DNA from 2 places in the Streptomyces sp. NPDC025833 genome. Region 1 is predicted to be linked to the other one. Evidence: predicted binding sites of a transcription regulator. Region 1 holds the regulator's gene; the other holds the start of a gene.
The links. The regulator HspR, encoded in region 1, represses chaperone genes until heat shock. The targets are predictions, from matches to a motif close to TTGAGNNNNNNNNNCTCAA.
Positions count from the first base shown of each region.

Region 2: lon (endopeptidase La) is a predicted target of HspR. The motif match lies at 5,113-5,131, and genes of this name have one in related genera.

Region 1 is NZ_JBVHNF010000008.1:374,846-384,236, reverse strand. Features, by position in the region: gene ACZ4K2_RS17015 (helix-turn-helix transcriptional regulator) at 1-193, opposite strand, end outside; gene ACZ4K2_RS17010 (sugar ABC transporter substrate-binding protein) at 377-1,483, opposite strand; gene ACZ4K2_RS17005 (hypothetical protein) at 1,713-1,940, shown strand; gene ACZ4K2_RS17000 (heat shock protein transcriptional repressor HspR) at 2,140-2,592, opposite strand; gene dnaJ (molecular chaperone DnaJ) at 2,597-3,763, opposite strand; gene grpE (nucleotide exchange factor GrpE) at 3,797-4,450, opposite strand; gene dnaK (molecular chaperone DnaK) at 4,447-6,294, opposite strand; gene ACZ4K2_RS16980 (MraY family glycosyltransferase) at 6,389-7,414, opposite strand; gene ACZ4K2_RS16975 ((Fe-S)-binding protein) at 7,618-9,391, shown strand, end outside.
Region 2 is NZ_JBVHNF010000009.1:29,630-39,020, reverse strand. Features, by position in the region: gene ACZ4K2_RS17210 (multifunctional oxoglutarate decarboxylase/oxoglutarate dehydrogenase thiamine pyrophosphate-binding subunit/dihydrolipoyllysine-residue succinyltransferase subunit) at 1-919, opposite strand, end outside; gene ACZ4K2_RS17205 (HAMP domain-containing sensor histidine kinase) at 1,221-2,345, opposite strand; gene ACZ4K2_RS17200 (response regulator transcription factor) at 2,342-3,079, opposite strand; gene ACZ4K2_RS17195 (spermine/spermidine synthase domain-containing protein) at 3,192-3,869, opposite strand; gene ACZ4K2_RS17190 (rhomboid-like protein) at 4,061-4,897, shown strand; gene lon (endopeptidase La) at 5,154-7,574, shown strand; gene ACZ4K2_RS17180 (lysozyme) at 7,706-8,539, opposite strand; gene ACZ4K2_RS17175 (MarR family winged helix-turn-helix transcriptional regulator) at 8,797-9,288, shown strand; gene ACZ4K2_RS17170 (protein phosphatase 2C domain-containing protein) at 9,316-9,391, opposite strand, start outside.

The sequences.
Region 1 (9,391 bases):
GGGACGTCGGCACCAGCCAGTCCATGTCGTCGGGGTCGGGGTGCAGCAACGCCAGCTCCAGCAGGCAGGGGACGTGCTCGGCGTCCGTGCGCGACACCCGCCCCCCGCGCACGGCACGGGTGTACAACCGGTCGCCGGCGCCGCACAGCCGGTCGGCGCCGTGAGGATGCTCATCCGCCCCACGCCCGGCCATCGCCCATTCCACCCCCGGTGTGCCGCCACTTCCGCAGCGCAACTATGCGCGGCACCGACCGGGTCCGCAACACGGCTCCTTCCCCGCGGGCGCCCGGGAGATGCCGCCGCGCCCCGGTTCACCGGGGCTCCGGCCCGCGCTCCGCGCCGGGACGGGGTGGCGGGCGGGCGGTGTCCGCGGGGGCTACCCGAGGCCGAGCGCGGCGCAGGCGTCCTTGTACCTGGCGGTGCAGATCTCGTCCACCGAGTAGATGCCGTCGGCGACGACCGTGTCCTTGACGTTGTGCCGGGTCAGCGCGCGGACCTGGACCAGCCTGGACGGGATGTCCTTGAGGGTGGGGCTGTCGGCCCGGTCCTGGGTGAGGGCGTCGAACTGGATGTCCTTGCCCTGGACCTTGGTGAGGGCGATCTGCGCGGCGGCCTCGGCCTCGTCCGGGTAGGACTTGTAGACGCTCATGTACTGCTCGCCGGCCACGATCCGCTGCACCGCGTCCAGTTCCGCGTCCTGGCCGGTGATCGGGGGCAGCGTGGCGACGCCGGCCGCCTTCAGCGCCTTGATGACGCCGCCGGCCATGCCGTCGTTGGCGGAGTAGATACCGGCGATGCCGTCCTTGCCGATCTCCTGGATCGCCTTGGCCATGTCGGCCTCGGCGTTCTCCGGCTTCCAGTCCGCGGTGTCGAAGCTCGCGGCGATCGTCACCTTGCCGTTGAGCTGGGAGAGGGCGCCCTCCTTGAACTGCCTGGAGTTCGGGTCGGTGGGCGAGCCGTTCATCATGACGATCTTGTCGGACTTGCCGGCGTCCGGCCCGAGCGCCTCCAGCAGGGAGCGGCCCTGCACCTCGCCGACCAGCTCGTTGTCGAAGGAGATGTAGGCGTCGATCGGGCCCTCGGCGAGGCGGTCGTAGGCGATGACCGGGATGCCCGCGTCCTTGGCCTTGCGCACCCCGTCGGCGACGGCGTGCGCGTCCACCGCGTCGAGCAGGATGACGTCGACCTTGCTGTCGATCATGTTCTGGAGCTGCTCGGCCTGCCGGGCGGCGCTCGCGTCGGCGTTGGCGTACTCGACCTTGCCCCGCTTGCTGGTGAGTTCGGCGACCTTGCTCTTGATGATGGGGAAGTCGAACTTGCCGTAGCGGGAGTTCGCCTTCTCCGGCAGCAGCAGGCCCACCGTGATGTCGTCGCCCTTGGTCGGGCTCACGCTCGCGCTGTCCCCCGTCGCGTTCAGCGCGCCGCAGCCGGCGAGCGAGAGGGTCATCGTGGAGGCGGCCACGGACAGGGCGATACGACGCATTCGGGGGCTCACTTCAGGTGCGTTGCGGACCCGGGCGCTGCGGTACGGCCCAGGTGTCTGAAAAGACAACGCGGCGGCCGCACTCGGCGTCAAGGAGAAGCGCTTAACGAGTGCGCAACGCCACGCCGGGGGGCATATGTGGAGGTTGCGCGAAACCACCTGCAACAACTCTTTACGACCCGTCCACGTAAAGGAAGTTCACGGGCCGGCAAAGATCCGTATAAACCGGATGTTCCGCCACGAGTCGGGGACGGAGGCGCTCCCGCGCCCCCCTTCCGACTCGATCAGAGGTGCGAATGATCCCAGCCAGACGCGCGACCGCCACGGCCGTCGCGCTCGCCGCGTCTGCTCCGCGTACGAGGCCGCCTGGCTGCCGCCCGGCACCACCTCCCACCGCTACGACACCGTCGCGAACGGCGAGGAGCGCTGCTTCTTCGTGGACGCGTACGACACGTGAGGCAACTCCCGCTACCGGACGACCGGCGAGGCCGACGTGGTCGTCGCCACCGAGGCGGGCACCCCGGAGCCGGACGGGCCCTCGTCCCCGGCCCGCGCCGGCCGGCACCAGCGGAACCGGGCCGCCGGGACATGACGGGCGGGACATGACGAGAGGGGCCCGGAATCCGGGCCCCTCCTCGCGTGCGCGTCCGCGCGCGTCAGTCGTGCTGCTGCTGCCGCTTCGGCCGCCACACCACCAGCGCGCTGGTCTGCTGGACCTCCTGGTACGGCACCAGGTCGCGCCGGTAGGAGGCGTGCACGGCGGCCTCGCGCTGCTGCATGGCCGCCGCCGCGCCGTCCAGGGCCGCCTCCAGCTCCGCGATGCGGGACTGGAGCGCGACGACCTGGTTCTCCAGCTCGATGATGCGCTTGATGCCGGCCAGGTTGATGCCCTCGTCCTGCGACAACTGCTGCACCTGGCGGAGCAGTTCGATGTCACGGGCCGAGTACCGGCGGCCCCGGCCCGCGGTGCGGTCCGGGGAGACCAGGCCCAGGCGGTCGTACTGGCGCAGCGTCTGCGGGTGCAGACCGGAGAGCTGGGCCGCCACCGAGATGACGTAGACCGGGGTCTCCTGGGTCAGTTCATACGGATTACGCCGACGGCCGTCCATTCTCTCAGGCTCCCTTCGCGGCCTCGAACAGCTCCGCCCGCGGATCCTCGCCCGCGGTCACCTCGCGATACGCCTCCAGCGCGTCACGAGCCTTCCCCGACAGGTCCGTCGGCACACGCACCTCCACGGTGACCAGCAGATCGCCGCGGGTGCCGTCCTTGCGGACCGCGCCCTTGCCGCGCGCCCGCATGGTCCGTCCGTTCGGCGTGCCGGGCGGCAGCTTCAAGGTGACGGCCGGGCCACCGAGGGTGGGCACCCGCACCTCGCCGCCGAGCGCCGCCTCGGCGAACGTCACCGGCACGGTGACGGTGAGGTTGTCGTCCTTGCGCCCGAACACCGGGTGCTCCCCGACGTGCACGACCACGTACAGGTCGCCCGACGGGCCGCCCCGCTCGCCGGGCGCGCCCTTGCCGCGCAGCCGGATGCGCTGGCCGTCGGTCACCCCCGCGGGGATGCGGACCTGCATGGTCCGCGACGACTTGGCGCGCCCGCTGCCCTTGCAGTCCGCGCAGGGGTGCTCGGCGATCAGGCCCCGGCCCTTGCAGTCGGGGCAGGGGTCCGTGAGCGAGAAACCGCCCCCGGAGCCCCGCGCGACCTGCCCGGTGCCGACGCAGGTCGGGCACACCCGCGGCGTGCCGTTCTTGTCGCCGGTGCCCGAACACGCCTTGCAGGGCGCCTGGGAGGACATCCGCAGGGGCACCGTGGCGCCCTCGATGGCCTCCGTGAAGCTCAGCGTGACCTCGGACTCGATGTCCTGGCCCCGCCGGGGCTGGGTACGCGGGCCCGCGGTGCCGCCGCGGTTGAACAGGCCCCCGAAGACGTCACCGATGCCGCCGCCGAAGCCTCCGCCCTGGGCGTTGCCCCCGAAGAGGTCACCCAGGTCGAAGTTGAAGGAGCCGCCGGCCGCGCCCGGCCCGGGGCGGAAGCCCCCGTTGCCGAACAGCGCGCGCGCCTCGTCGTACTCCTTGCGCTTCTTGGGGTCGCCGAGGATGTCGTTCGCCTCGGAGATCTCCTTGAAGCGCTCCTCGGCCTTGACGTTGCCCTTGTTGGCGTCCGGGTGGAACTCGCGGGCGAGCTTCCGGTACGCCTTCTTGATCTCGGCCTCGGTGGCGTCCTTGGGGACGCCGAGGACCTTGTAGTAGTCCTTCTCGATGAAGTCCTTGGTGCTCATCCCCGACGTCCCTCCTTCCGTCCGTCGTCGACGTCAGCCCTCCTCCGGGCCACCGTTCTCCTTGTCGTCGGCCGCGTCGTCCTCGTCGGCACCCTCGGCCTTGACGGTCTGCGCGCCGGGCTGCGGTTCGGCGACGGCCACCCGCGCGGGGCGGATGATGCGCTCGCCGATGCGGTACCCGGGCTGCAGGATCGCCACGCAGGTCGTCTCGGTGACGTCCGGCGCGTAGCTGTGCATCAGGGCCTCGTGGATGGTCGGGTCGAAGGGCTCGCCCTCCTTGCCGAACTGCTGGAGGCCCAGCTTTGCCGCGACGGTCTCCAGCGACTCGGCCACCGACTTGAAGCCGCCGACCAGTTCGCCGTGTTCCCGTGCGCGGCCGATGTCGTCGAGCACCGGCAGCAGCTCGGTCAGGAGGTTCGCGATGGCGACCTCCCGGACCGCGACCCGGTCGCGGTCGACGCGGCGGCGGTAGTTCTGGTACTCGGCCTGGAGTCGCTGGAGGTCCGCGGTGCGTTCACCCAGCGCCGTGCGCACCTGGTCCAACTGCGCGACCAGACCGGCGTTGTCGTTCGCGTCCCCGGCCGGGGCCGCCTCCTCCTCGGAGGCGGCCTTCGGCTCGGCGTCGTCGGAGGTGGCGCCGGAGGGGACGTCGGGCTTCTCCTCGAAGCCCGGGGTCTCCTCCGTCACGCGGCACCGTCCTTGCGCTCGTCGTCCACGATCTCGGCGTCCACGACGTCGTCGTCCGCCTTGGCCTGGCCGGCCCCGGCGTCACCGGCTCCGCCCGCGGCCTGCGCGCCCTGGGCGTCGGCGTACATGGCCTGGCCCAGCTTCTGCGAGACGGCCGCGACCTTCTCGGTGGCGGTGCGGATGCCGGCGGTGTCCTCGCCCTTGAGGGCTTCCTTCAGCTCGCCGACGGCGCTCTCGACCTCGGTCTTGACCTCGCCGGGGACCTTGTCCTCGTTGTCCTTGAGGAACTTCTCGGTCTGGTAGACGAGCTGCTCGCCCTGGTTGCGGACCTCGGCGGCCTCGCGGCGCTTGTGGTCCTCCTCCGCGTAGCGCTCGGCCTCCTCGCGCATGCGGTCGACCTCGTCCTTCGGCAGCGAGGAGCCGCCGGTGACGGTCATCTTCTGCTCCTTGCCCGTGCCCAGGTCCTTCGCGGTCACGTGCATGATGCCGTTGGCGTCGATGTCGAAGGAGACCTCGATCTGCGGGACGCCGCGCGGCGCCGGCGGCAGACCGGTCAGCTCGAACATGCCGAGCTTCTTGTTGTAGGCCGCGATCTCGCGCTCGCCCTGGTAGACCTGGATCTGCACGGACGGCTGGTTGTCCTCGGCCGTGGTGAAGATCTCGGAGCGCTTGGTCGGGATCGTGGTGTTGCGCTCGATCAGCTTGGTCATGATGCCGCCCTTGGTCTCGATGCCGAGGGACAGCGGGGTGACGTCGAGCAGCAGGACGTCCTTGACCTCACCCTTGAGGACACCGGCCTGGAGCGAGGCGCCGATGGCGACGACCTCGTCCGGGTTCACGCCCTTGTTGGCCTCCTTGCCGCCGGTCAGCTCCTTGACGAGCTCGGCGACGGCGGGCATGCGGGTGGAGCCGCCGACGAGGACGACGTGGTCGATCTCGTTGATCGAGATGCCGGCGTCCTTGATGACGTTGTGGAACGGCGTCTTGCAGCGGTCCAGCAGGTCCGAGGTGAGCTGCTGGAACTGGGCGCGGGTGAGCTTCTCGTCCAGGTGCAGCGGGCCCTCGGCGGACGCGGTGATGTAAGGCAGGTTGATCGAGGTCTCCGTGGAGGAGGACAGCTCGATCTTCGCCTTCTCCGCGGCCTCGCGCAGCCGCTGCAGGGCCATCTTGTCCTTGGACAGGTCCACGCCGTGACCGGACTGGAACTGCTTGACCAGGTAGTCGACGACGCGCTGGTCCCAGTCGTCACCGCCGAGGTGGTTGTCGCCGTTGGTGGCCTTCACCTCGACGACGCCGTCGCCGATCTCCAGGAGGGACACGTCGAAGGTGCCGCCACCGAGGTCGAAGACGAGGATCGTCTGGTCGTCCTTGTCGAGGCCGTACGCCAGCGCGGCGGCGGTCGGCTCGTTGACGATGCGCAGGACGTTCAGACCCGCGATCTCACCGGCCTCCTTGGTGGCCTGGCGCTCGGAGTCGTTGAAGTAGGCCGGGACGGTGATGACCGCGTCGGTCACCTTCTCGCCCAGGTACGCCTCGGCGTCCCGCTTCAGCTTCTGCAGGATGAACGCGGAGATCTGCTGCGGGTTGAAGGGCTTCCCGTCCAGCTCGATCTTCCAGTCGGTGCCCATGTGGCGCTTGACCGAGCGGATGGTCCGGTCCACGTTCGTGACCGCCTGGCGCTTGGCCACCTCGCCGACGAGCACCTCGCCGTTCTTGGCGAAGGCGACGACGGACGGCGTGGTCCTGGCGCCCTCGGCGTTGGTGATGACGGTGGGCTCGCCGCCCTCCAGAACGCTGACGACGGAGTTAGTCGTGCCCAGGTCGATGCCGACCGCACGTGCCATGGTTGATTCCTCCAGCTGACTTGAGTGGAACAGGCTCAAGTGTGCCTGAGGAGATTCCCGGGGTCAAGAGACCTGAGCCGGATCGGCTCAAGTCTTATCCGCTCCTTACGCGCAAGTGGCCGCTGACCTGCGTGGATGCCGTCGGCCGGGGCGGCTGGACCGGGTGCCGGAGGAGGACGAGCACCAGAACGGTGAGGGCCACACCACCGGCCACCCACCACGCGGTCCCGCTCCCGGTCCATCCCGTGTGCACCAGTACCCCCACGAGCACCGACGAAAAGGACGCGGCCCCGAGCAGCACCACCGCCCCCGGCGGGGTCGGCCCGAACCGCCGCAGCCGGTGCGCGAGGTGGTCCGGCCCCCGCCTGAGCAGCGGGCGCCTCGCCACCCCCCGGGCGACGACCACGAGCAGGGTGTCCGCGACGGCCACGGCGCCCAGGCAGAAGGCCACCGCCGCGCTGGGCCCCAGTGGGTACCCCGCGCGCGTGAAGACGACGGCGGAGGAGAGCAGGAACCCCGTGAACAGCGAGCCGCACGCGCCCAGGCCGATGCGCGCGGGGTGCCAGTTGTGCATCAGGAACCCGGTGAGGGCGGCGGCGACCACGCTGAGCAGCACGGCCAGCCCGTCCATCACCTCGGCGGCGGCACAGGCGCCCACGCCGAAGGCGGTGACCACCCCGACCGTCCCGGCCAGCCCGTCGGCGTGGTCGAGCCCCTTGAAGGCGAGGGAGGCGAGAGCGATCCAGCCCACGGCCAGCAGCCCGCCGGGCACGCCCGTCTCGTCGTACGGCACCACGAACGCCGCCGCCACGACCGTCCCGGCGACGAGCACGCGCGTGCGCAGCCGCCACACGTCGGCCACCAGTCCCAGCCCGGCGACCGCGGCGGCGACCGTGAGGAGCCGCCCGACCCCGTCCCCCAGCGGCGCCACCCGGCTCCACTGGCCCACCCCGGCGACCAGGCAGGTGACGACCACGACGGCGAGTCCGCCGAGGAGGGGCAGGGGCCGCTGCCGGCGCCGGTCGAGGACCCCCGCCCGGAGGGCGGGCACCCGGAGCACCGCCGCGAGCACGGCGGCGAGGAGCAGGGCGGCGGTGGCGGCGGTGATCCCGTAGAGCACGCCTCCAAGGTAGGCGTGAATGGGGCGAATCGGTATGAATAACACGATCTGGTTGTCCGGCGGCGACCCATATCACCCCGCGACCTGCTGCATCCCGAAGGAAGATAGGGGTAGTCTCAGACGGACTGCATAAGTTACCGCTTAGTAATGTCCGTCAGCTCAAGACAGCTCGTGTTCAGACCGAGGCCGCCTCAGGAGCCCCAATGCAACTCGCCGCGATCATCGTGTCGCTGGTCCTGATCGTGGTCGGCGTGGCACTGTTCGGCCGCGCCCTCCTGCAGATCTACAACTTCCACCGGCTGGGCCAGCCCGTGCCGGCCGGCACCCGGACCGACGATCCCGCGCAGCGCACCCTCACCGTGGCCCGGGAGTTCCTCGGCCACACCCGGATGAACCGCTGGGGCGTCGTCGGCGTGGCGCACTGGTTCGTGGCGGTGGGCTTCTTCTCCCTGCTGCTGACGATCGTCAACGCCATCGGGCAGCTCTTCGAGGCGGACTGGATCCTGCCGGTCATCGGCGACTGGGCACCGTACAACGTCTTCGTCGAGTTCCTCGGCACGATGACGACGCTCGGCATCCTCGTGCTGATCGTCATCCGCCAGCTCAGCAAGCCGAACAAGCCGGGCCGCAAGTCCCGCTTCGCCGGCTCCAACTTCGGCCAGGCGTACTTCGTCGAGGCCGTCATCCTCATCGTCGGCGTCTGCATCTTCATGCTGCACGCCCTCGAAGGCGCCCAGCACCACGTCGACGGCTACGAGGCGTCGTTCTTCATCTCGTACCCGGTCGTCGCCTGGCTGCGCGGCATGGACACCTCCACGCTGCAGAACCTCACCTACCTCTTCGCCGGCCTGAAGATCGCGACCTCCTTCATCTGGATGATCACGGTCGCCCTGAAGACCGACATGGGCGTGGCCTGGCACCGCTTCCTCGCCTTCCCGAACATCTGGTTCAAGCGCGACGCCCGCGGCGGCACCGCCCTGGGCGCCCTGCTGCCGATGACGTCCGGCGGCAAGCCGATCGACTTCACCGACCCCGGCGACGACGACGTCTTCGGCGTCTCCCAGGTCGAGCAGTTCTCCTGGAAGGGCCTGCTGGACTTCTCCACCTGCACCGAGTGCGGCCGCTGCCAGTCGCAGTGCCCCGCCTGGAACACCGGCAAGCCGCTCTCCCCCAAGCTGCTGATCATGTCGCTGCGGGACCACGCGCACGCCAAGGCGCCCTACCTGCTGGCCGGCGGCGGCAAGTCGATGGAGGGCGAGGAGAAGGCGAGCGAGGAGCAGCTCAAGGACGTGCCCGCGGCCGCGCTGGCCGAGGCCGAGCGCCCGCTGATCGGCACCGCCGAGGAGAACGGCGTCATCGACCCGGACGTCCTGTGGTCCTGCACCACCTGCGGCGCCTGCGTCGAGCAGTGCCCGGTGGACATCGAGCACGTCGACCACATCGTCGACATGCGCCGCTACCAGGTGATGATCGAGTCGGCGTTCCCGTCCGAGGCGGGCACGATGCTCAAGAACCTGGAGAAGAAGGGCAACCCCTGGGGCCTGGCGAAGAAGCAGCGCCTGGAGTGGACCAAGGAGGTCGACTTCGAGGTCCCGGTCGTCGGCAAGGACATCGAGGACCTCTCCGAGGTCGAGTACCTGTACTGGGTCGGCTGCGCCGGCGCCCTGGAGGACCGGGCGAAGAAGACCACGAAGGCCTTCGCCGAGCTGCTGCACATCGCGGGCGTGAAGTTCGCCATCATGGGCGGCGACGAGAAGTGCACCGGTGACTCCGCCCGCCGCCTCGGCAACGAGCCGCTGTTCCAGGAACTCGGCATGGAGAACGTCGCCGCGCTGAACATGGCCTTCGGCGAGGACGACGAGGACGAGTCGACGAAGAAGCCCAAGTCGGCCAAGAAGATCGTCGCCACCTGCCCGCACTGCCTCAACACGCTCGGCAACGAGTACCCGCAGCTCGGCGGCGACTACGAGGTCATCC
Region 2 (9,391 bases), on a different contig from region 1:
CGGTGAAGTCGTCCATCGTCAGCTTGCCGTCGCGGGCGCGGCGGACGATGTCCTCGTAGGCCTGCCAGAACTCGAAGAAGTTCAGCGTCTCGGCCTTCTTGATGGCGGCCACGACGAGCTGGCGGTCACCGTTGGGCTTGACCAGGTCGATGGCCAGGCCGAGGTTGACGTGCGGCGGCTTGACCAGGGTCGGCTTGCCGTCCTTCTCGCCGAACGCGTGATTCATCGCCGGCATGGCCTTGATGGCCTGCACCATCGCGAAGCCGATCAGGTGCGTGAAGGAGATCTTCCCGCCCCGGGCGCGCTTGAGGTGGTTGTTGATGACGATGCGGTTGTCGAACAGCAGCTTCACCGGGACCGCGCGGACCGAGGTGGCGGTCGGCAGCTCCAGCGAGGCGTTCATGTTCTTCGCGACGGCCGCGGACGGACCGCGCAGCGTCACGTACTCGGGGCCTTCGGGGGCCTCCGTGGCGGGAGCGGCCTTCGCCGCCGCCTTGGGCCGAGCGGGCGCCTGTGCGGGTTGCGCCGGCTTGGCCGTGGCGGGTGCGGGGGCGGCCTTCGCCGCGGGGGCCGGAGCCGGGGCCGGGGTGGCCGCAGCGGCGGCGGGCTTCGGGGCCGCGGGGGCCGGGGCGGCGGCCTGGGGGGCCGGGGCCGCGGGCTGCGCCTGCGGGGCCGCGGTGGTGGTGTCTGCGGCCCCCGCGGCCGCAGTACCCGCCGGAGCGGGGGTGGCAGGAGCCCCCGGCTTGTAATCGGCGAAGAAGTCCCACCAGGCACGGTCTACCGAATTCGGGTCCTGGAGGTACTGCTGATAGATCTCGTCGACGAGCCACTCGTTCGCACCGAACGCGGCCGCGGGGTTCTTCCCGGCTTGGTCGTCGGTGGAGATGCTCGGTGAGTTACTGGGGGACTGTGGCGACACGGCGGCAACCGCCCTCTTCCGCTTCACAAGGTGATGGACAGCGGGAATAAAGGCTACGCCTCCGGGGCCGGGAAGGTCAGGTCGGGTCCGTTCAACGTCGCGCAAGTCACATCAAAAATCTTGTTTCAGGGCTTGAAATGGCGGGAAACAAGCGTGGTTCCGCACGTGGAAGGAAGCACCGGCGCCGACCCGGCGCGTCCTCGTCCGACGCGTGGCGCGGGCCAGCCCTGATCACACGTGTCGAGCTGCGCCGAAGGGCGGCGGCCGTCGTGGATCTTGCGCTTCCGCTCGGAACTTTACGTCAACTTGAACCGGAAGGCAGACCCGGGAGAGTGATGATGATCCGACAGCCCCGCTCGGATTCGGCCACACCGATCCGGCCGCCGTGGAGGTCCACCGCCCACCGGGCGATGGCCAGTCCGAGGCCCGTGCCGCCGTCGCTGCCCGGGCCGTGCGGACGGGTCACCGCACCGCGGTTGAACCGCTCGAACACCCGGTGCCACTCCGACCGGGGGATGCCGGGCCCCTCGTCCAGGACCTCCAGCGCCAGCGACTCCGGCCGCGGCCCGCGCCGCGCCTTCACCGTGACCCGGCCGTGCGGCGGGCTGTGCTTGACCGCGTTGTCGATCAGGTTGGCGACGACCTGGTGGATCCGCTCGGGGTCCGCGTGCGCGGTCAGCTCCGGCGGCGAGACGTCGAGGTGCAGGTGGACGTCCGCGCGCGTGTGGCTGCCGGAGCCGGAGGCGATGCCGGCGCGCGCGGTGGCGACCATGTTCGCCTCCTTCAGCACGCCCGACAGGTACGGCCACACCTCGAAACGCCGCATCTTCAGCGGGACCACGCCGTTGTCCAGCCGGGACAGGTCCAGCAGCGTCTCCACCAGGCGGCCGAGCCGCTCGGTCTGCTTCAGGGCCGTCCGCATGGTCTCCGGGTCGGCCTCGGTGACCCCGTCGACGATGTTCTCCAGCACCGCGCGCAGCCCCGCGATCGGGGTGCGCAACTCGTGCGAGACGTTCGCCACCAGCTCCTTGCGCTGGATGTCCTGCGCCTCCAGCTCGTCGGCCATGACGTTGATCGTCTGGGCCAGGTCGCCGAGCTCGTCCCGGCGGTTCTCCCGCACCCGGCGCGTGTAGTCGCCCTGGGCGATGGAGCGGGCCACCGTGTTCATCTCGTCCAGCGGCATGGTGAGCGAGTGGGCCACGAACTGGGTGATCAGCAGCGTGGCGATCATCGAGAAGACCGTGATGAAGCGCAGTTCCGTCTTGGTGTGCACCGCGACGATGGACAGTCCGGTCGTGATCAGCACCGCGATGACGACCAGAGCGCCCAGCTTGGTCTTGATCGAGAACGGGCGTACGCCGCCCCAGGGGTCCCCGCCCGGGGTCCCGGGGCTCCTCCGTGCGGTGTGGCGCCCGCCGTCGCTCACGGTGTCGGCGTCTCCAGCGCGTAACCCACACCGTGCACGGTGCGGATCCGCTCGGCGCCGATCTTCCGGCGCAGCGCCTTGATGTGGCTGTCCACCGTGCGGGTGCCGGAGGCGTCGGCCCAGTCCCACACCTCGGCGAGGAGCTGCTCGCGGGAGAGCACCGCGCGCGGGGTGTTCGCCAGGCACACCAGCAGGTCGAACTCGGTGGGCGTCAGGTGGACGTCCTCGGCCTTCACCCGCACCCGGCGCTGCGCGTGGTCGATCTCCAGCTCGCCGAGCCGCAGGATGCCCGAGCGGGGCGTGGAGGCGGCGATCGCCGCCCGCTCCACCCGGCGCAGCAGCACGTGCACGCGGGCCGCCAGCTCCCGCATCGAGAACGGCTTGGTCATGTAGTCGTCCGCGCCGACCCCGAGCCCGACCAGCATGTCCGTCTCGTCGTCCCGCGCCGTCAGCATCAGCACCGGCACCGGCCGCTGGGCCTGCACGCGCCGGCAGACCTCCAGCCCGTCGAAGCCGGGCAGCATGATGTCGAGGATCAGCAGGTCGGGCTGCCACGCCTCGGCCGTGTCGACCGCGGCCGGACCGTCGGCCGCGGTTTGCACCAGGAATCCCTCCGCGCGGAGCCGGGCCGCGATGGCGTCGACGATCGTGGGATCGTCCTCGACGACCAGCACCCGGCGCTGGGCGCCCTGGGTGCTGGTCGCGCCGCTCTGGGAGGTGTGTGTCTGCTCCATCGCCCGCCCCTGTTGTTGCTTTCCGGAATCCGTGGGGTGATCCCATGTCTGCGTCCGACGCACGAAAGATCGGCGTCAGGGCAGCACATTACGGGGACTCACCGCGCTGTCGCTATCCAGGTCGGACGGCGAGGTGGACGGCATCGGGAACGCCCCGGGCAACGGGCACCTCTTCGGTACGCACCTGTCCGAACCCGGCATTCCGCAAGGTTCCTTCGAAATCCGCGGAGGGTCGCGCCGACCACACCGCGAGCACCCCGCCGGGTCTCAACACCCTTGTGCAGGCCGCGAGTCCGGCCGCGGAGTACAGGCCGTCGTTGCCGGCCGTGACCGTCCAGTCGGGGCCGTTGTCGATGTCGAGGCACAGCGCGTCGAACGTGTCCGACGTCTCATTGACGTACGCGACGAGATCCGATTCGACGAGCACGGTACGCGGGTCCGCGAGCGCGGCCGCGGACACCTCGGCCAGCGGTCCGGCCCGGTGCCAGTCGATGACGGCCGGTTCCCGCTCCACCACGGTGATCCGCCCCCACCGGGGGTCGGCCGCGGCGTGTGCGAGCGAGAACCCCACGCCCAGCCCGCCGATCAGCACCTCCGGCGCAGGGCGCCCGTCCAGCGCGTCCCGGGCGGCGTCGACCAGCAGCCGCTCCGAGCGGCCGTCGGAGGTGTCCATCAGGAAGCAGCCGTTGGCGATGATCTGCAGCAGCGGCCCGTGCCTGCGCAGGACCACCTCGCCGTACGGGCCGTCGCGCCGATCCAGGACCACGGGAGTGTCGTACACGGCAGTCATGCCCCCATCCTGCTCGAACACCGCCTGGCGGGCACGGGAATTACGCATGACGTCCACGGACGAGTGGTGCGCGCCGGCGGCGACCGCGAACGGGGGCGGGGGTGCCGCCGATCCGCTCCCGCGTGGCGTCGGTCATGGACAGCGGCCCGCCGAACGCGAAGGGTGGGGCGCGACGGAAGGAGCGCCCCACGGTGGAACGGAGCACGCCGGGCCCCGGCACGGACGCGTCCCCGCCCGTGCCGTCCCCGCCCCCGCCCGGCGGTACGGCCGCCGTCCCGGTGCCGTCCGGCCTGCTGGAAGGGATGCCCCGCCAGCGCGGCACCGCCCTCGCGCCCGCCCCGGACACCGCCCGCGCCCCGCGCCGCGTGCCCGCTCCGGCGCGGGGGGCGCTCCGCCGGTGGCGGCGGCTGCTGCCCACCCCGGCCGGCACGCCGTTCACCTTCGGCTACGCGGCCGTCCTGGCCGTCACCTCCCTGTTCGCGGCTCGGGCCGACGCCGGCCTGGTGCACGCCCTCCAGCAGGGCTCCAGCACGGACGTGGCCCACCTGGCGGGCGCGCCGGTGCCGGTGCTGGTGGCGAGCGCGCTGTGGATCGCGGGCGGGCTCCTCTCGCCGTACAGCGTCGCGTTCCTGCTGGTGCTCACCGCGCTGGAGCGGCGCGCGGGCGGGGTGCGGGCCGCCGGTGTCTTCCTGGCCGGGCACGTCCTGGCCACCCTCGCCACCGAGGGCACCGTGGGGGTGGCGGTCCTGTTCGGCCACCTGCCGGCGTCCTCGCTGCACCGCCTGGACTACGGCATCAGCTTCGGTGTCGCCGCCAGCACCGGCGCCCTGGCCGGCCTGCTCACCCCCTGGCTGCGCCGGCCCCTGCTGGTCCTGACGGGCGGCTCGCTGCTGAGCGGCCTCGTCGCGTCCACGGACCCGCTGACCGACTGGGGCCACCTGATCGCGTTCGCCCTGGGCGTCGCCGGCTGGCCGCTGCTGCGGCGCCGGCGGCCGACGGCGCCGGGGACGCCGCCGGCCGCGCCCTGAACCGGCGCCGGGACACCGGCCGCCCGGAAGTTCCGCACGCGTCCGCGCGTTGTCCCCGTCGTGCCGCGAGCCACCGGGCCGCGCGCCGACCGCGGACCGCGCGGCCCCTCGTCAATCCGCGCCGATGACGCCGGGGTTCCGCCGCCGTTCCGCCGCCGGATCGGTGATCGCTGAGAGCGAACACGGCTGGGGGAACAATCCTCGCCTGCAGAACATTGAGTCGGCATAGCTCAAGTTGACTGCCTAAGGGGAGATCATGGCTGCTGAGTCCACGGCGTTCACGCTCGTTCTGCCCGTGCTGCCGCTCGACGACGAGGTCGTCCTGCCCGGCATGGTGGTTCCGCTGGACCTGAGTGACGCCGAGGTACGGGCCGCGGTGGAGGCCGCACAGGCCGCCGCCCGTTCGACGACCGGGAAGCCCAAGGTGCTGCTCGTGCCGCGCGTCGACGGCACGTACGCGAAGACGGGCGTCCTGGGCACGGTCGAACAGGTCGGCCGGCTGGCCGACGGCGACCCCGGCGCCCTGGTCCGCGGCCGCGGCCGGGTGCGCATCGGCGCCGGCACCACCGGTCCGGGCGCAGCGCTCTGGGTCGAGGGCACCCGGGTCGCGGAGGACGTGCCGGAACCGCTGCCGGGTCAGGTCGCGGAGCTGGTCAAGGAGTACAAGGCGCTCGCCACCAGCTGGCTGAAGAAGCGCGGCGCCTGGCAGGTCGTGGACCGCGTCCAGGCCATCGACGACGTCGCGGCGCTGGCCGACAACTCCGGCTACTCGCCGTTCCTGACCACCGAGCAGAAGGTCGAACTGCTGGAGACCGCCGACCCGGTGGCCCGGCTGAGGCTCGCCGCCCAGCAGCTCCGCGACCACCTCGCCGAGCAGGACGTGGCCGAGACCATCGCCAAGGACGTCCAGGAGGGCGTCGACAAGCAGCAGCGCGAGTTCCTGCTGCGCCGGCAGCTGGAGGCCGTCCGCAAGGAGCTGCGCGAGCTGAACGGCGAGCAGGAGGGCGAGGAGTCCGACGACTACCGCGCCCGGGTGGAGGCCGCCGACCTCCCGGAGAAGGTCCGCGAGGCCGCCCTGAAGGAGGTCGACAAGCTGGAGCGCTCCTCCGACCAGTCGCCCGAGGGCTCGTGGATCCGCACCTGGCTGGACACCGTCCTGGAGATGCCGTGGAACGCGCGGACCGAGGACGCCTACGACATCCGGGGCGCGCAGGAGGTGCTCGACGCCGAGCACGCGGGCCTGCAGGACGTGAAGGAGCGCATCACCGAGTACCTGGCGGTGCGCAAGCGGCGTGCCGACCGGGGCCTGGGCGTCATCGGCGGCCGGCGCGGCGGTGCCGTCCTCGCGCTGGTGGGGCCGCCGGGAGTCGGCAAGACCTCGCTCGGCCAGTCGGTGGCGCACGCGATGGGCCGCGAGTTCGTCCGGGTCGCCCTCGGCGGCGTCCGCGACGAGGCCGAGATCCGCGGCCACCGCCGGACCTACGTCGGCGCCCTGCCCGGGCGGATCGTGCGCGCGATCAAGGAGGCCGGGTCCATGAACCCGGTGGTCCTGCTGGACGAGATCGACAAGGTGGGCTCCGACTTCCGCGGCGACCCGGCCGCGGCCCTGCTCGAAGTGCTGGACCCGGCGCAGAACCACACCTTCCGGGACCACTACCTGGAGGTCGAACTCGACCTGTCGGACGTGGTCTTCCTGGCCACCGCCAACGTGCTGGAGGCCATCCCGGAGGCGCTCGCCGACCGCATGGAGATCGTCCGGCTGGACGGCTACACCGAGGACGAGAAGGTCGTCATCGCCCGCGACCACCTGCTGCCGCGCCAGCTCGAGCGGGCCGGGCTGGGCGAGGACGAGGTCATGATCGAGGAGGGTGCGCTGCGCAGGCTCGCCGGCGAGTACACCCGCGAGGCGGGCGTGCGCACCCTGGAGCGGTCCGTCGCGCGGCTGCTGCGCAAGGTCGCGGCACAGCACGAACTGGGCCGGCGGGAACTGCCGTTCACCGTCCGGGACGAGGACCTGCGCGCTCTGATCGGACGCCCGCACCACGTCCCCGAGTCCGCCCAGGACCCGGCGCAGCGCCGTACGGCCGTCCCCGGTGTGGCGACCGGCCTCGCGGTGACCGGCGCCGGTGGTGACGTGCTCTTCGTGGAGGCGTCCCTCGCCGACCCGGAGACGGGCGCGGCGGGCCTGACCCTGACCGGTCAGCTCGGGGACGTGATGAAGGAGTCGGCGCAGATCGCGCTGAGCTTCCTGCGCAGCCACGGCGCGGAACTGGAGCTGCCGGTGGCGGACCTGAAGGACCGGGGCGTGCACATCCACTTCCCGGCGGGCGCGGTGCCGAAGGACGGCCCGAGCGCGGGCATCACGATGACCACGGCCCTCGCCTCGCTGCTGTCCGGCCGCCTGGTCCGCACGGACGTCGCCATGACCGGCGAGGTCTCGCTGACCGGCCGGGTGCTGCCCATCGGCGGCGTGAAGCAGAAGCTGCTCGCCGCCCACCGCGCCGGGGTGACCACCGTGATCATCCCCAAGCGCAACGAGCCGGACCTGGACGACGTCCCGGCCGAGGTGCTGGACAAGCTCGACGTCCACGCCGTGACCGACGTCCGCCAGGTCCTGGAGCTGGCGCTCGCGCCCGCCGCCCGGGACGCGGCGCCGGAGGTGCCCGTGGCGGCGTGACGGACGCCGCGGGACGAGTGGAGGCCCGGCTCCCCCGAGGGGGCCGGGCCTCCGCCGCGCCCGTGCTCGCCCGTGCCGGCACGCCCCGTACGGACTCGCGCGCGCCGCCCGGGGAGGCGTCGGCCGGTGGGTCAGCCGTTGGCCAGGGCCTGCACCCGGTCCAGCGCGCCGTTGAACTTGTCGTGGTCGCCGACGGTCGGGCCGGAGGAGGTGTACTGCCACATCGTGTAGAACGACCACCCGGCCGGCAGCGTCCCCGGGTCGGCGGCGTAGCGGGCGATCCACAGCGGGTTGTTCACGGCGAAGCCGCCGTAGTCGCCCGTGCACTGGGTCCACCAGCTCGTGGCCGTGTAGATCACGGGGTACCGGCTGGTGCGCGCCTTGTACGTGTTGATGAAGTCGGCGATCCAGCCGACCATCTGGCTCGCGGTCTTGCCGTAGCAGGCTGCCCCGTACGGGTTCCACTCGATGTCGAGCGCGCCGGGCAGCGTCCTGCCGTCCCGGGACCAGCCGCCGCCGTGGTCGACGAAGTAGTTGGCCTGGGTGGCGCCGCTGGTGGTGTCCGGGGTGGCGAAGTGGTACGAGCCGCGGATCATGCCCACGTTGTAGGAGCCGTTGTACTGCTGGGCGAAGTACGGGTTGGTGTAGTACGTGCCTTCGGTGGCCTTCGTGTACGCCCAGCGCACCCCGCTGCCCCACAGCGTGGACCAGGCGACGTTGCCCTGGTAGCCGGCGACGTCGACCCCCTCGGTCTGGGTGGCGTCGCCCGTGCTCGGGGTGCCGTTTCGGCCGTCGTGGGCGAGGACGCCCATGCCCATGTACGCCGAGCCGCGGCCGGGTGTGCTCGCGGCCCGGGCGGAGGTGAGGGGGAGGGTGAGGGAGAGCGCCGCCAGCAGGGCCGTGACCAGCACGGCGAGCGGGCGTGGGCGGAGGGGGCGAGTGGAACCGGGTCTGAGCACGGTCATGACGTGCCTCCGGGGAGTGGGGTGTGGGGGTGGTGCGTGGGGGAGGTGCGTGGGGGAGGGTGGTGCCGACCGCCCGGCCCACTGGTCGTGGGCATGCCATTAAGGGCGTGATAAAGAAGCTACGCACGTAGATGACGGCCTGGAAGGGGGTCCGGGGGACGCCGTTGGTCTACGCCTGCGAAATACTGACGGAGCTGCGGCGATGACGTCGTTCGACGGAAACTTTCAGTACTGCGAAACCGATCAGGGGTGCTGACGTGCACGAGGACGGAAACGGCGGCGGACACCACGCCGCCGGCCAGGTGACACCCAGTGGTGCAGACCAGGAGTTCCTCGCGCTGGAGCGCGAGCTGACCGTGCTGCTCCGGCGCGCCCGGGCCAATCAGGGCGAGATGGCCCGCGAGGTCCACCCCGACCTGGAGTCCTCGGCGTACGGCCTGCTCATCCGGCTGGACGAGCTCGGCGGCCAGCGGGCCACGGAGCTGGCCGCCTACATCGGCGTCGGCAAGGCCACCATGTCCCGCCAGCTGCGCGCCCTGGAGGAACTGGGCCTGATCGCCCGCGAGCCCGACCCCGCGGACGGCCGCGCCTGGCTCGTCACCCTCACCGAGGAGGGCAGCCGCCGCGTCGGCACCGTCCGCGAGGCCCGCCGCGGCCGCTACGTCCGCCAGCTCGCCCACTGGGACCGCCGGGAGGTCTCCGAGCTGGCCCGGCTGCTCCACGAGCTGAACGGCGTCATCGCCAAGTAGCCGGACGGCGCCGCGGCCGGGCGGCGGTCACAGCTCCACGTACACCACCGTCGCGTCGTCGTGCGTCTTGCCGCGCCCCAGGAACGCCCGCCGCTCCCGGTCC